Linked DNA regions of Flammeovirga yaeyamensis. The protein of the gene in region 2 binds, or shares a complex with, the protein of the main gene of each other region. Links are inferred from orthologs where the notes say so. Each region holds a gene or a part of one and is shown on either strand. Other genes may lie near its edges.

Region 1 (3,436 bases), 750 kb from region 2 along the record:
GATTTAGTCTTTTCAATTATTTTGATGGAGGTTCTGATCTACAAACATTTGCATCTGGTACTACTGTTGCAAAAGTAGACTTACCTGATGGTACTCAAGTTTGGTTAAGTCCGAACTCTGAAATCACTTACCCATCAGAATTTGCTGAAAATAGACGTCAGGTTCAATTGAATGGTGAAGCATTCTTTGAGGTACATCACAACAAAGAAAAGCCATTCAGTATTCTTACTAATGATACCAAAACTACTGTATTAGGTACATCTTTCTATCTAAAAGCGGATGAAGTAGAAGTAGTAACAGGTAAGGTAAGATACGAGGACAAATCTACTGGCGATTATGTTGTACTAGTGAAAGACGAAAAAGGTGTTTTAAACCAAGAAGGTATTTCTAAAGTAGCTTACGATAGTCAGGATGCTTTAAAATTGCGTCAAGCGAACATCGTCTTCCAAGGCAGTTCTTTAGAAGAAGTAGTTGAGGAATTATCAATTGCTTATGGTAAAGAAATTGTGATTGAAAGTGATGAACTTAAATCAAGAAAGTTCACAGGTACCTTCAAGAACAAATCATTCTCAACAGTAATTGCTCAGGTATCTGAAGTAATTGGCTGTGAGACTCAAGAGGAAAATAATAAAGTGATATTAAAATAATCACCTTTATCATATCAAAAATTAAGTCGGTAGGAGAACATCTTATCGACTTTTTTGTTTTTCAAGCCTTCACTCATTAATTCTTCTTAATTCATCCTCTTTTATCCATAAAAGCCCATTATCTTTGTATCGAATTTAAAATCAATCGAATGCATACAACGATAGAATTAGATACTATAGTTGCTTTGGCAACAGTTCCAGGACAATCTGCGATACACGTTATTCGTTTATCAGGTCCTGATGCTATCAAAATTGTAAATAAAGTATTTAAAGGTAAAGACCTAGAAAAACAAGCTGGACATACGGCACACTTTGGTACTATCCGAGAAGAAGACGGTACTATTGTCGATGAGGTATTGGCGACGATTTTCTATGGACCAAAATCATATACTGGCGAGAATACGGTAGAAGTTTCTTGTCATGGTTCCCAATTTATTGCCGATCAGTTATTGCAACTGTTCATGAAAGTGGGAGCACGTTATGCCAAGGCAGGGGAGTTTACGCAAAGAGCCTTTGCAAACGGTAAATTAGATCTTGCTCAAGCTGAAGCAGTAGCTGATTTGATTGCAGCGGATTCTCATGCATCAAGAGATGCGGCCATGCAACAGATGAGAGGCGGTTTCTCAAGAGATATCAAAAAGCTAAGAGAGAAACTGATCCACTTTGCTTCAATGATAGAATTGGAGTTGGACTTCTCAGAAGAAGATGTTGAATTTGCTTCAAGAGATGATTTGAAGGACCTAATCAACGAACTTCAAAGAGTCATTAGAGCATTGATTGATTCCTTCTCTATGGGTAATGTATTAAAAAATGGAGTGCCTACAGTTATTGCAGGTAAACCAAATGCGGGTAAATCTACATTATTGAATGCCTTACTGAATGAAGAAAAAGCCATCGTTTCTGAGGTTGCCGGTACTACTCGTGATTTTATAGAAGACGAGATCAATATCGGAGGAGTGACTTTCCGTTTTGTAGATACAGCAGGCCTTCGTGAGACACAAGATAGAGTTGAAGCAATAGGTGTACAACGTTCTTACGAGAAGATGAAAAAGGCTTCATTAATCATGTATATGTTTGATGCCGCTTCATCAACTATCGAAGATGTAAAAGCCGAAGTGGAAGCCTTGGAAGCATTAGGTGTTCCTTACATTTTAGTCGCCAATAAAATCGACCAACTATCTAATGAGTTATCAAAAGAGTTCGACATATTCAACGAACATCTTTTAAAGATCTCTGCAGATAAAGAAATCGGTATCGAGGAATTAAAAGAAAGAGCACTTCACTTGGTGAACTTAGATAAGGTACAAGCAGGAAATACAATGGTGACCAATGCTCGTCATTATCAATCGCTTCGAGAAACAATGAAAGCTTTAGACGATGTAATCAATGGTATCGACTTAGGCATGACTGGCGATTTCTTAGCATTAGATATCCGTAATTCATTACATCATCTTGGTGAGATTACTGGTGAGGTAACTACGGATGATTTATTGGAGAACATCTTTAGTAAGTTCTGTATCGGGAAGTAATTCTCGGAGAAAAATATTGAATGAAGAAGAGGCTTTTGTGGCCTCTTTTTTTGTGGAATTACCTTAAAAAACCATTCCCATCCACAATTTAAAATATTGAAACGAACGTAAAAAGGGGATTCTTTTTCAATAAATTTTAAATTTCTTGGGATGGGAATAATCCAAAGTCTTCATTAATTGTCTTACTTACTGAAAAACAATTTTATCAAATAGTAGTCTACTTTAAATTTAAAGTTGATTCTGCTATAGTATAAATGTTTTGGGTCGTCTTCTATTGATTCTAGAATATTATCGGCCTTATCAAAATTACCTAAACCCATATTGGCTTTTAATAAAATCCAATCTTTGTGATCAGAATGTTGTTCATCTTCTAAAAGATCAATAACATACTCATACCTTTGATTTAGTAGCTCTTCTGATGCAATCAATAGTGTACTTTTTTCAGTAGTAATAGCATTTCTAGTCGTATAGCTATAAGATGTTGAAGCAATGAAGCTTTCGACACTTAGAGTATTAATGTAGACAGTAAGTCCAATGAAAATAGCAAAAACAGCAGCAGCTGAAGAAACTTTTAGATACTGAAGTTTTGCTCGCCTTTTTTTCATTCTCTCTCTAACAGCTCTTATTTCTTTATTTCGATAGGAGAGCTGAATCCTTTGTTCTATAATCGAGTTATCCATAAATATAGATTAATGAAGGTTTTTGTTTTTACTCACTATATTAGATGCCTAAAATGTGATTTCGTAATCAAAGACATGAAGAAATAATATTTAGTAAGCTGTCTTTGTCGTCTAATTTATCTTGTAAACCTTCCTTTAAATATTTTAAACATCTGCTTTTTTTGTTACGTAAAGCCTGTTCAGAAGAATATTTTCCTTTATTCCTATCGAGTATTTGATTATACGATAATTTATCAAAATAATAGTTTTTTAGAATGTTTCTACAGTCAACCCCAATCTTTTCTATGAGGTCTTCAAACATAGATTTGGTGTATAAGTCGTCATCATTTCCTAATGGAATATCTTCAAGTAATTCTTCGTCTCCAGAAAGCTGATCGATCAAACCTTCTTCTAGGGGAGTTGAAAAATGTTTACTCTTTTTTTGTAAAGTTTTAAGCCACATGTTTTTTGCAATCGTAATCAGATAAGTGGAAATATGTGATTTTCCTTGAAACTTATCTTCATCGATACTCCAAATTACTTTAGCTAGCGCATCTTGAAAAATATCTTCAGCATCTTCTGAAGATCCGCCTAAGTTGAC
Region 2 (8,256 bases):
GAATACCGTGAATAAGTCCAATTTGTGAACTATTGTGGATAAAAAGGTCACTTATTAAACATTTCACTCACAAATCACATCCTCTCACAATTACTATGTGAATAATGTTGATAAGGTACAGTATCTTCTTAAGATTGTACAATTACTAACCTTTACATTTATTGATGCCAAGTTTTGATACATTCTATATATGAATATACACAATCCTGACTTTTTTAAATCATTTTATTGATTAAAAATTAATCCACTTCTGTGAATAGTTTTTTGATGATCAATTTTCGATCTCCTTTAATGTTAGATGATCTCTTCTCTTTAATTTTGAATACTTCTTAATGTATTTTACACCCTTTCTTTTAAACACCATGTGAATTATGTTATTGTTGATATGTGTAAAATATAGTATTACAACAGTTATAATTTACTGATATACAGATATATAATGATATTTTACCCTTGTTAATTAACCCATTTTCTGTTTGTATTTACGTTAGTAAATAACAAAACTTAACTTTTGTTGATAAATATGTTGATAAGTACCTAAGTTATCAACAGTTTAAGGAATGTTATGTTGACATTAATGTGCAAAACCTCTAAATCCCTTATAATGAGTACCTAAAGTGTGTATCGAGTTAAACTAGGCCTTAATTGCCCAAAACCTTTGAAATAAGGCCATAAACGCACTTTTTTTAATATTTTTTAAGAAGGTATTATTTGAGTTTATTGATTTTGCAACTTTATAAAAACTTATTCACACATTTTGAGGTCCTAAAGCGTTTTAACAATGGGTTCATTATCAAATTGATAATGTAACATGAAATAGTATATATAGAAAAGCCTTCCAAATATTCGGTATTTAGAAGGCTTTTTATGTATAGGTAAGATGTAGTTTTTATCCTCTAGGTAAAATCAAATTGATAGATGAATCTTTAATTTTTTCACTTAAATAAGCAGAGTAATTTTCACTACCATTTTTAAACAATAAGAGATACTCATTTTCATTTTCTAATGATTGATATAAAGTCATCATTGATTGCGTATTGTTCGAATTAGAAAATAAGATTCCTTTCTGCGTTTTTATTTTATCGTATTTCTGATCGTTATATTTTAAGATGATAGGAGATAGGGTAATATCCTCTTGAATATTATTTTCTGATTTTAAACTAAAGAAACGAATAGGTTTACTATTCAGTAATACTTTTTGATGTTCAATTTCTATATGATGAAATATTGAGACACCTTCTGAATGATTTCCTACAAACTCATAAACAATAAAATTATCGTCCCACTCATATTGCTGTTTTTTTGTAATCGTATAATCTTCTAAACTTATTTTTATCACCCCACCTTTTTCAATACTTTCAATACCTACATTGGTCGGATCATAATATCTTTTTGTTGGTGTAGCTTTTACTTCCAAGTTTGGTTTATATTCTCCAGCGACTACTTCGTTTTTTATTCCTAAATATTCCTCCAAAACTTTTTCTAAATTTTTCATTTCATAGTTTTCTTTTTCGAACCAACTCCCATTTATAATTTGATCGTCTATATTCGAGTTGTGATATGAAATATTCAGAGAATAAACTTTCGTTGGATATTCATTATTTTTTTGAACTTTTTTTAATTCCTCAGTAAAATAAAATTGTTTGATGTCTTGTATGTCAACTTCTAAGGACCCACGATTAAATGGATGAATAGGAGAGGTCTAGATTTTAAATCAGAAGTTTGCTTAATATTCATTCCATTAAAATTTTAGCTAAAAAAAAGACTAACCTAAGTATTGAAACTTAAGTTAGTCTATTAGTCATGTCTTTACAAAAAGAAAATTTATCTTTTATCGGTATTGATAATTGTATCTTCTCTTCGAATTTCCCAATTGGCTTCTACCTTAATTTGGTTAGGGAAGAAGGCGGTAGGTTCTGGTGGAATTCTATTTTTAAAATCACCAGGGAACCAAATTCCGTCACCGTTTTCATCAATTAATACTCTGATCTTATAAGTACCTGGTTTTACATATTCGAAACTAAATTTTCTTTCATCTTTAATTTCCATGTAGGGTTCATTTTTTCCATCCAAAAGTTGAACAATAAAGTGATCATGACTTCCCTTTACCTCACCTTCAACAATACCATATTTGTCCGGCTCCTTGATAGTAAACGAGACAGATTTATTTTTTGTGGAATCACCTTTTACTGAAACAAATGAATTCTGTTTAAAGATGACAGTAAAAGCTGAGTCGGCATAAAAACCAGGAATCGTTAATTCTGTTTTGTCATGATTAAACGATAAGTCAACATTATTTGCATCCAATAAACTATCTAGCTGAACAGTGTCTGTACTCCATACATACATCATACTATCTAAATTCCATTCTTTCATTGGGATAGGGAATTTCAAAACTAGATCTACAGAATCTTTTTCTTTGATATCACTATCCTCAGGGTATAATTTATTGAAGCTAATTCTTTCTACTTCTTTTTCTTCAGCTTCACCACCTAAAGCATTTCCTACTTGCTTTAAAGCTCCACCAATTAAGCCTCCATTTTTCTTTCTTTCTGCTCTTTTTTGTTCAGCTAAAAATTCAGATTTACTAGGGAACATCACAGTAGTATCGAATTCTACTTTTACATCTAATGAGTCAATACCATATCCTTTTACTCTAATGGAATCTTCAATATCTCTCATACCTGTGTAGATCAACTTTACCTCACCGGCATCATTTCTCATACTAAAAACACTGTCTGTGAATGAATTCTTTTCAGGAAAATCTAAACGATAATCCACTACATATTTATTGAATTGAAGAAGAAGATCTTCTTTGTCTTTTTTCGCTCGATTAAATTTTAGATCAACTAAATCATAATCCCTTACATATAATTTTACCCCATCAAGGTTTTTATCTAATAAAATGGAGTCAGAAAAGAAGCCAATTTTTTCTTCGCGCAAAGTGTATTTATAATCTTCGTTCGCATCCTTAATGGCATACACTGTATAATATCCAGGTTTAAATCTTTCTAAAATAAATAAACCATCTTTTACTGTTCTTGAAAAATATAATGGAGGATCTGTATTTACATCCAAAGAATCATAAGGATTATATAAAGCAATGATACCACCTTCGATAGGTTCGTTAGTCATTAAATCTCTAACAGATCCAGTCACTTCCAAAGAGTCCAGATAGCTACCAGTACTAACAGAAAAGCGAACATTTTGTGCAGGATTTTTTTCCGTAACGTCAACTATAGCTTTACCAAAATCAAAATAATAAGTAGTATTTGATTGTAAAGTATCCATGATATTCATGATCAACTTTCTACCCGATACTTTGGTCTTATATTTTAATGTACTCTTGTAAGGAGTGATAATTAGATTCTGTTTTAACTTCTCCTCTTGGATAGGTTCATCAAAATATAAAGTCAATTTAAGTTTTGTAGTATCCACATTTGTCTGACCATCGACGGGAGTTGAGGCAGCAAACTTTGGAGGGATTTCATCTTTTGGACCTCCAGTAGGAGAGGAGACAACAGCACAACCATAAACAGTAAATGCCAATGCAGTTAAAAGAAGTAATTTAAAAATATAGTTCATTAGTGAAGATGACTAAATGTAGATCACAAGAATACCATTTGATTAGGTTAAAAATCATGTGATGATCAATAAAGTTTCAAGATACAAAATAAGGCATATCTCTTTAAAAGAGGTATGCCTTATTCATAAAATTTAGTGCTTTTTTTAAGCCTTTTGTTTATCAAGATACACCATCAAGATGGTAACATCGGCAGGAGTTACCCCACTAATTCTTGATGCTTGTCCTAAAGTAAGTGGACCTACCTTAGATAATTTTTCTCTTGATTCAGCAGATAAAGAAGTGATCTCTCTGAAATTAAATCCTTCTGGAATTTTATAATTCTCTAGGGTCGTTAACTTCTCAGCAATCTTTTCTTCTTTCTCTATATATGTTTCATACTTCAATAAAATCTCAGCTTCTTCCAATGCTTTCTCACTGAAGTTTTCAAATGCTTCTTTTAAAGCAGGAGCACAATCCATAGTTAAAGCCATTCCTACATTAGGACGTTTGATAAACTTATCAGCTTTTAAACCATGGTTCATCGTTTGTAAACCACTTGCTTCTAAATGAGGATTTGCATTAGCTACTTTTACACTAGTTTCTTTTAGTGTTTCAATAGTCGATTCAATCTCTTGCTTTTTCTTTTGTACAGCTTCGAATCGATCATCTGATGCTAATCCCAATTGATGTCCAAGTGGAGTCAATCTAAGGTCAGCATTATCTTGTCTCAATAAGATTCTGTACTCAGCACGTGATGTAAACATTCTGTAAGGCTCCTCAGTACCTTTGTTGATAAGATCATCGATCAATACACCAATGTATGCTTCTGATCTCTTAAGAACGAATGGCTCTGCTTCTACGATCTTATTATGTGCATTGATACCAGCCATCAAACCTTGTGAAGCAGCTTCTTCATAACCTGTTGTACCGTTAATCTGACCAGCAAAATACAGGTTCTCAATGAGCTTTGTTTCCAGTGTTGGTTTTAATTGAGTAGGAGGGAAGAAGTCATACTCAATGGCATAACCAGGTCTGAACATCTTCGCGTTTTCAAATCCTTCAATCTTTCTCAATGCTTTGTATTGAACGTCTTCAGGTAGTGAAGTAGAGAATCCGTTGATATACATTTCGCAGGTATTCCATCCTTCTGGTTCTACAAAGATTTGGTGACGATCACGCTCGGCAAAACGGTTGATTTTATCTTCGATAGACGGACAGTATCTCGGACCTAATCCTTGAATTCTTCCGTTAAACATTGGCGATCTATCGAACCCTGTTTTTAGAATATCATGTACTTCATTACTAGTATAAGTGATGAAGCAACTTCTTTGTTTCGTTAAAGAAGTCGTTTGATCTGAGTAAGAAAATTTCTCAGGGTTTTCATCACCTGCTTGTTCTTGAAGTTTCTCCCAGTTTAAAGAACGGCCATCTACTCTTGGAGGAGTACCTGTTTTCATTCTACCAGATTCGAAACCTAAAGAAACCAATTGTTCTGTTAAACCTTTTGCAGCATGTTCACCACTACGGCCACCTCCAAATTGTTTTTCGCCAATGTGGATTAAACCATTTAAAAATGTACCATTCGTTAAGACAACAGCTTTCGTATTGAATACTACTCCTAAACTTGTTTTAACTCCAGTAATTTTATCACCATCCATAACAAGTTCAGTCGCCATTTCTTGCCAGATGTCGACATTCATATTTGCTTCAAGAGTGTCTCTCCATTCTTGAGCAAACATCATTCTATCACTTTGTGCTCTTGGACTCCACATCGCAGGACCTTTCGATCTGTTTAGCATTCTAAACTGAATCATAGTCTTATCTGTGATGATACCAGACATACCGCCAAGGGCATCAATTTCTCTTACGATTTGACCTTTAGCAACCCCACCCATTGCTGGGTTACAACTCATCTGAGCGATGGTTTGCATATTCATAGTAATCAGTAATACTTTAGAGCCTAAAGTTGCTGCGGAGTAAGCGGCCTCACAACCTGCGTGACCTCCTCCAATTACAATGATGTCATAAGATGGATACATTATTTTCTCCTTTTATTTTTTAAGTTCCACGTGGAACAATGATAATCCTTCAATGAAAAATTGAGGAAGTAAATCCTCTAAACCTGAATTCGGATAATTGAATTTCAAGTCACAATACGAGTAATAAAAATATAAAATCTTCCTACTCTCTAATTTCCAAATGCAAAGATACATAATACATTGAAAATTAAACCTTAATGTTTTTATATATAAAAGTTCCACGTGAAACATTTTGTGTAATAATAATGTTTCACGTGGAACATGAGTATAATAAATACGATATTGAATTGGTTTATGAACTTAAACCGATAGGTCTTTTGGCTAATTGACGATCTTCCATATTTCTCATATTCGCTGCATCTTCTTCAGATTTATCTTTAAATCCTAAAAGATGAAGAATACCATGGATTAAAACTCGATGTAGTTCGTCTGTTTCATTAGTACCTATACTCTGAGCATTATCTTTGATTCTATCAATACTTACGAAAATATCAGATTCTATTTCGTTTTCGTATTCTGCATTATCAAAAGTAATGATATCAGTATAGGTATCATGATCTAGGTATTCGACATTCACCTTATGAAGATATTCATCAGAGCAAAGAATATAATTGATCCCAATCAACTGATAATCGTGATCAGTAACAACGGTATTAATCCATTCCTTAACTAAATCTTCGTTATCAATAGTATAGGTGATATCTTCATTAAAAAAAGTAATTTCTCCCTCCATTAAATATAGAATGTTAGCGTGATAGCTCTTCCTTCTTTAGAGAACTCAACTTCGTCTGCAAGGTGTTTCATCAAGAAAATACCTCTACCTCCTGGCTTATCAATGTTCTCTGGAGCTGTAGGATCTGGTAATGCATCGAAATCAAAACCTTTACCTTCATCCTCTATTGTGAAAGAAATCTCTTTTTCTGTAACGTCTAATTCTAAATGAACATTCTTCTCTTTGTCATTTCTGTTACCATGGATGATTGCATTGTTTACAGATTCTGTCACTGCAATCATGATGTTACCATAAATGTCATCGTTGAAATTAAACTCATCACGAGCTTGATCAATAAAACTCTCCGCAATTCTTACGTTTTCAATTAACGAAGGTATTTTTAATTTGAATGGTTTATTCATTGTACTTGTTGACATTTCAATCTTTTATATTTTCAAAGTACTTGTTTACTTCTTGTTTATAATACGTATTTAATGAAGTTGGGATCGTCCTTAATAGCTCAATTTGTGTTTCTTTTTGTTTTAAATACTCATCGAAGCTATCTGGAGGAGGAACTTGCTTCTGCTGCTTGGCAGTTTCGGCTTTCCTCTCTTCATCTTTACCTTTTTCTTTTTTTGCTTTTTCAGACTCTAACATTCTAGTTAGGATCTCTTGTTGTCTTTGAATCAACTTATCAGTTAAACGCTTATTTACCAAATCCTCTTCCGTTTTTTCCATTTCTTTTAGGATTTTTCCATAACCGTTACCACCGCCTTTTTCACCCTCATCATCTTCTTTCCCTTGCATTTGCTCTTCTCCTTTACCCATACTTTGCTTCAAAGCATTTCGGATCATTTCCTGTTGAGCAGCGAGTTTAGCCAATTCCTTGGATAATTCTTTTCCTGATTTACCGGACTTCTTCAAGTTCTGCATTTGTTGATTCAACTGTTGTTGCATCTGACTCATACTAGGTGAAGAAGATTGTTGTTGCTTCTGATTCATTTGCTGACCAGCCATGTTCTGACTCATCTGCTGTTGCATGTTCTCTAATATGTCGTTTAAGAGCAATGCTAAATTATTTATAGAAGTCATTGTAAACTGCTGCTTACTTGCTGCAATTTCCGGGACTCTACGCTTGATAGCATCTAGACTTTCGTCCATATACTTATTCATTTGAGTCACCTCTCTAGTCACAAAAGACTCAATTTGGAAAAATCTTTTTGATAATGCAATTAAACTATCTTCAATGTATTTAGCATCATCTTTCAATTTAAGTTGTGTTTGTGACAACTCCACAAATTTAGGGTCGATTCTTCTAACTTCCTTAAAGGATTCCATAAGATTTTCCTGATCGAAGGAAAGTTTAAGAAGATTTTCCATTATTTGACGTAAAGCCTCGTGATCTTCACTGATTTGCTCCATCTGTGATGACTGCATACTTTGTTGCATTTTTTGTGCCATCTGCTGCATTTTATTAGCCGCCTTTTTCTGAGACTGATGAGCATCTTTCTTTTTATCTTGGTTCAGCTGTTCACTGGCATTTTGTTGTTCTTTTGAGATCTGTCTTTCGTTAGGAGTAAACTGTTCGAAGTCCTGATTGGTCTGTTCTTTCTTGTCCATCTTTCTCAGTTCCTCCATCTCCTTCTTGATGTCCTCAAACTTTTTATTCAGTTCTTCCTGATCTTTTTTAAGTACATCTTCCTCCGACTTATTATCTTTTTTCTCCTCCTCAGATAATCCCTCTTTCTTCTCTTCCTCTTCTAACTCTTTTGTTTTATTAGCTAGGTCCTGTTGTTCTTTTGCCAAATCCTCTAATTTAGAAGAAACCTCTTTTGCTTTTTGTTCAATCTGTAATTTTTTGAAAAGCTTAATCGTACGTTCTAATTCGTTCTTTAAGTTCTTCTGTTTGTTTTCAATGTTTTGCAAATTCTCCTGAAGGT

What was found. The genes of interacting proteins can lie anywhere in the genome.
Region 1: the proteins of mnmG (region 2) and mnmE are in contact, whole or in part, in a solved structure (PDB 9HIP), measured with the Escherichia coli proteins. The link is inferred for Flammeovirga yaeyamensis from one-to-one orthologs.

Annotation. Positions count from the first base shown.
Region 1 is NZ_CP076132.1:863,691-867,126, forward strand. The notes cover bases 1-2,986. They hold mnmE (tRNA uridine-5-carboxymethylaminomethyl(34) synthesis GTPase MnmE), read left to right. Parts: upstream 1-796; coding sequence 797-2,176; downstream 2,177-2,986. Other genes in these bases: KMW28_RS03325 (FecR family protein), read left to right, coding at 1-647; KMW28_RS03335 (hypothetical protein), read right to left, coding at 2,359-2,856; KMW28_RS03340 (RNA polymerase sigma factor), read right to left, coding at 2,924-2,986. Outside these bases: more of KMW28_RS03340, read right to left, coding at 2,987-3,436. UniProt on the Escherichia coli protein: Exhibits a very high intrinsic GTPase hydrolysis rate. Involved in the addition of a carboxymethylaminomethyl (cmnm) group at the wobble position (U34) of certain tRNAs, forming tRNA-cmnm(5)s(2)U34.
Region 2 is NZ_CP076132.1:106,527-114,782, forward strand. Bases 3,168-6,039 are described here. They hold mnmG (tRNA uridine-5-carboxymethylaminomethyl(34) synthesis enzyme MnmG), read right to left. Parts: upstream 5,605-6,039; coding sequence 3,730-5,604; downstream 3,168-3,729. Other genes in these bases: KMW28_RS00395 (Ig-like domain-containing protein), read right to left, coding at 3,168-3,585; ybeY (rRNA maturation RNase YbeY), read right to left, coding at 5,897-6,039. In the rest of the region: KMW28_RS00390 (hypothetical protein), read right to left, coding at 890-1,495; more of KMW28_RS00395, read right to left, coding at 1,825-3,167; more of ybeY, read right to left, coding at 6,040-6,337; KMW28_RS00410 (ATP-binding protein), read right to left, coding at 6,337-6,753; KMW28_RS00415 (DUF4175 family protein), read right to left, coding at 6,755-8,256. UniProt on the Escherichia coli protein: NAD-binding protein involved in the addition of a carboxymethylaminomethyl (cmnm) group at the wobble position (U34) of certain tRNAs, forming tRNA-cmnm(5)s(2)U34.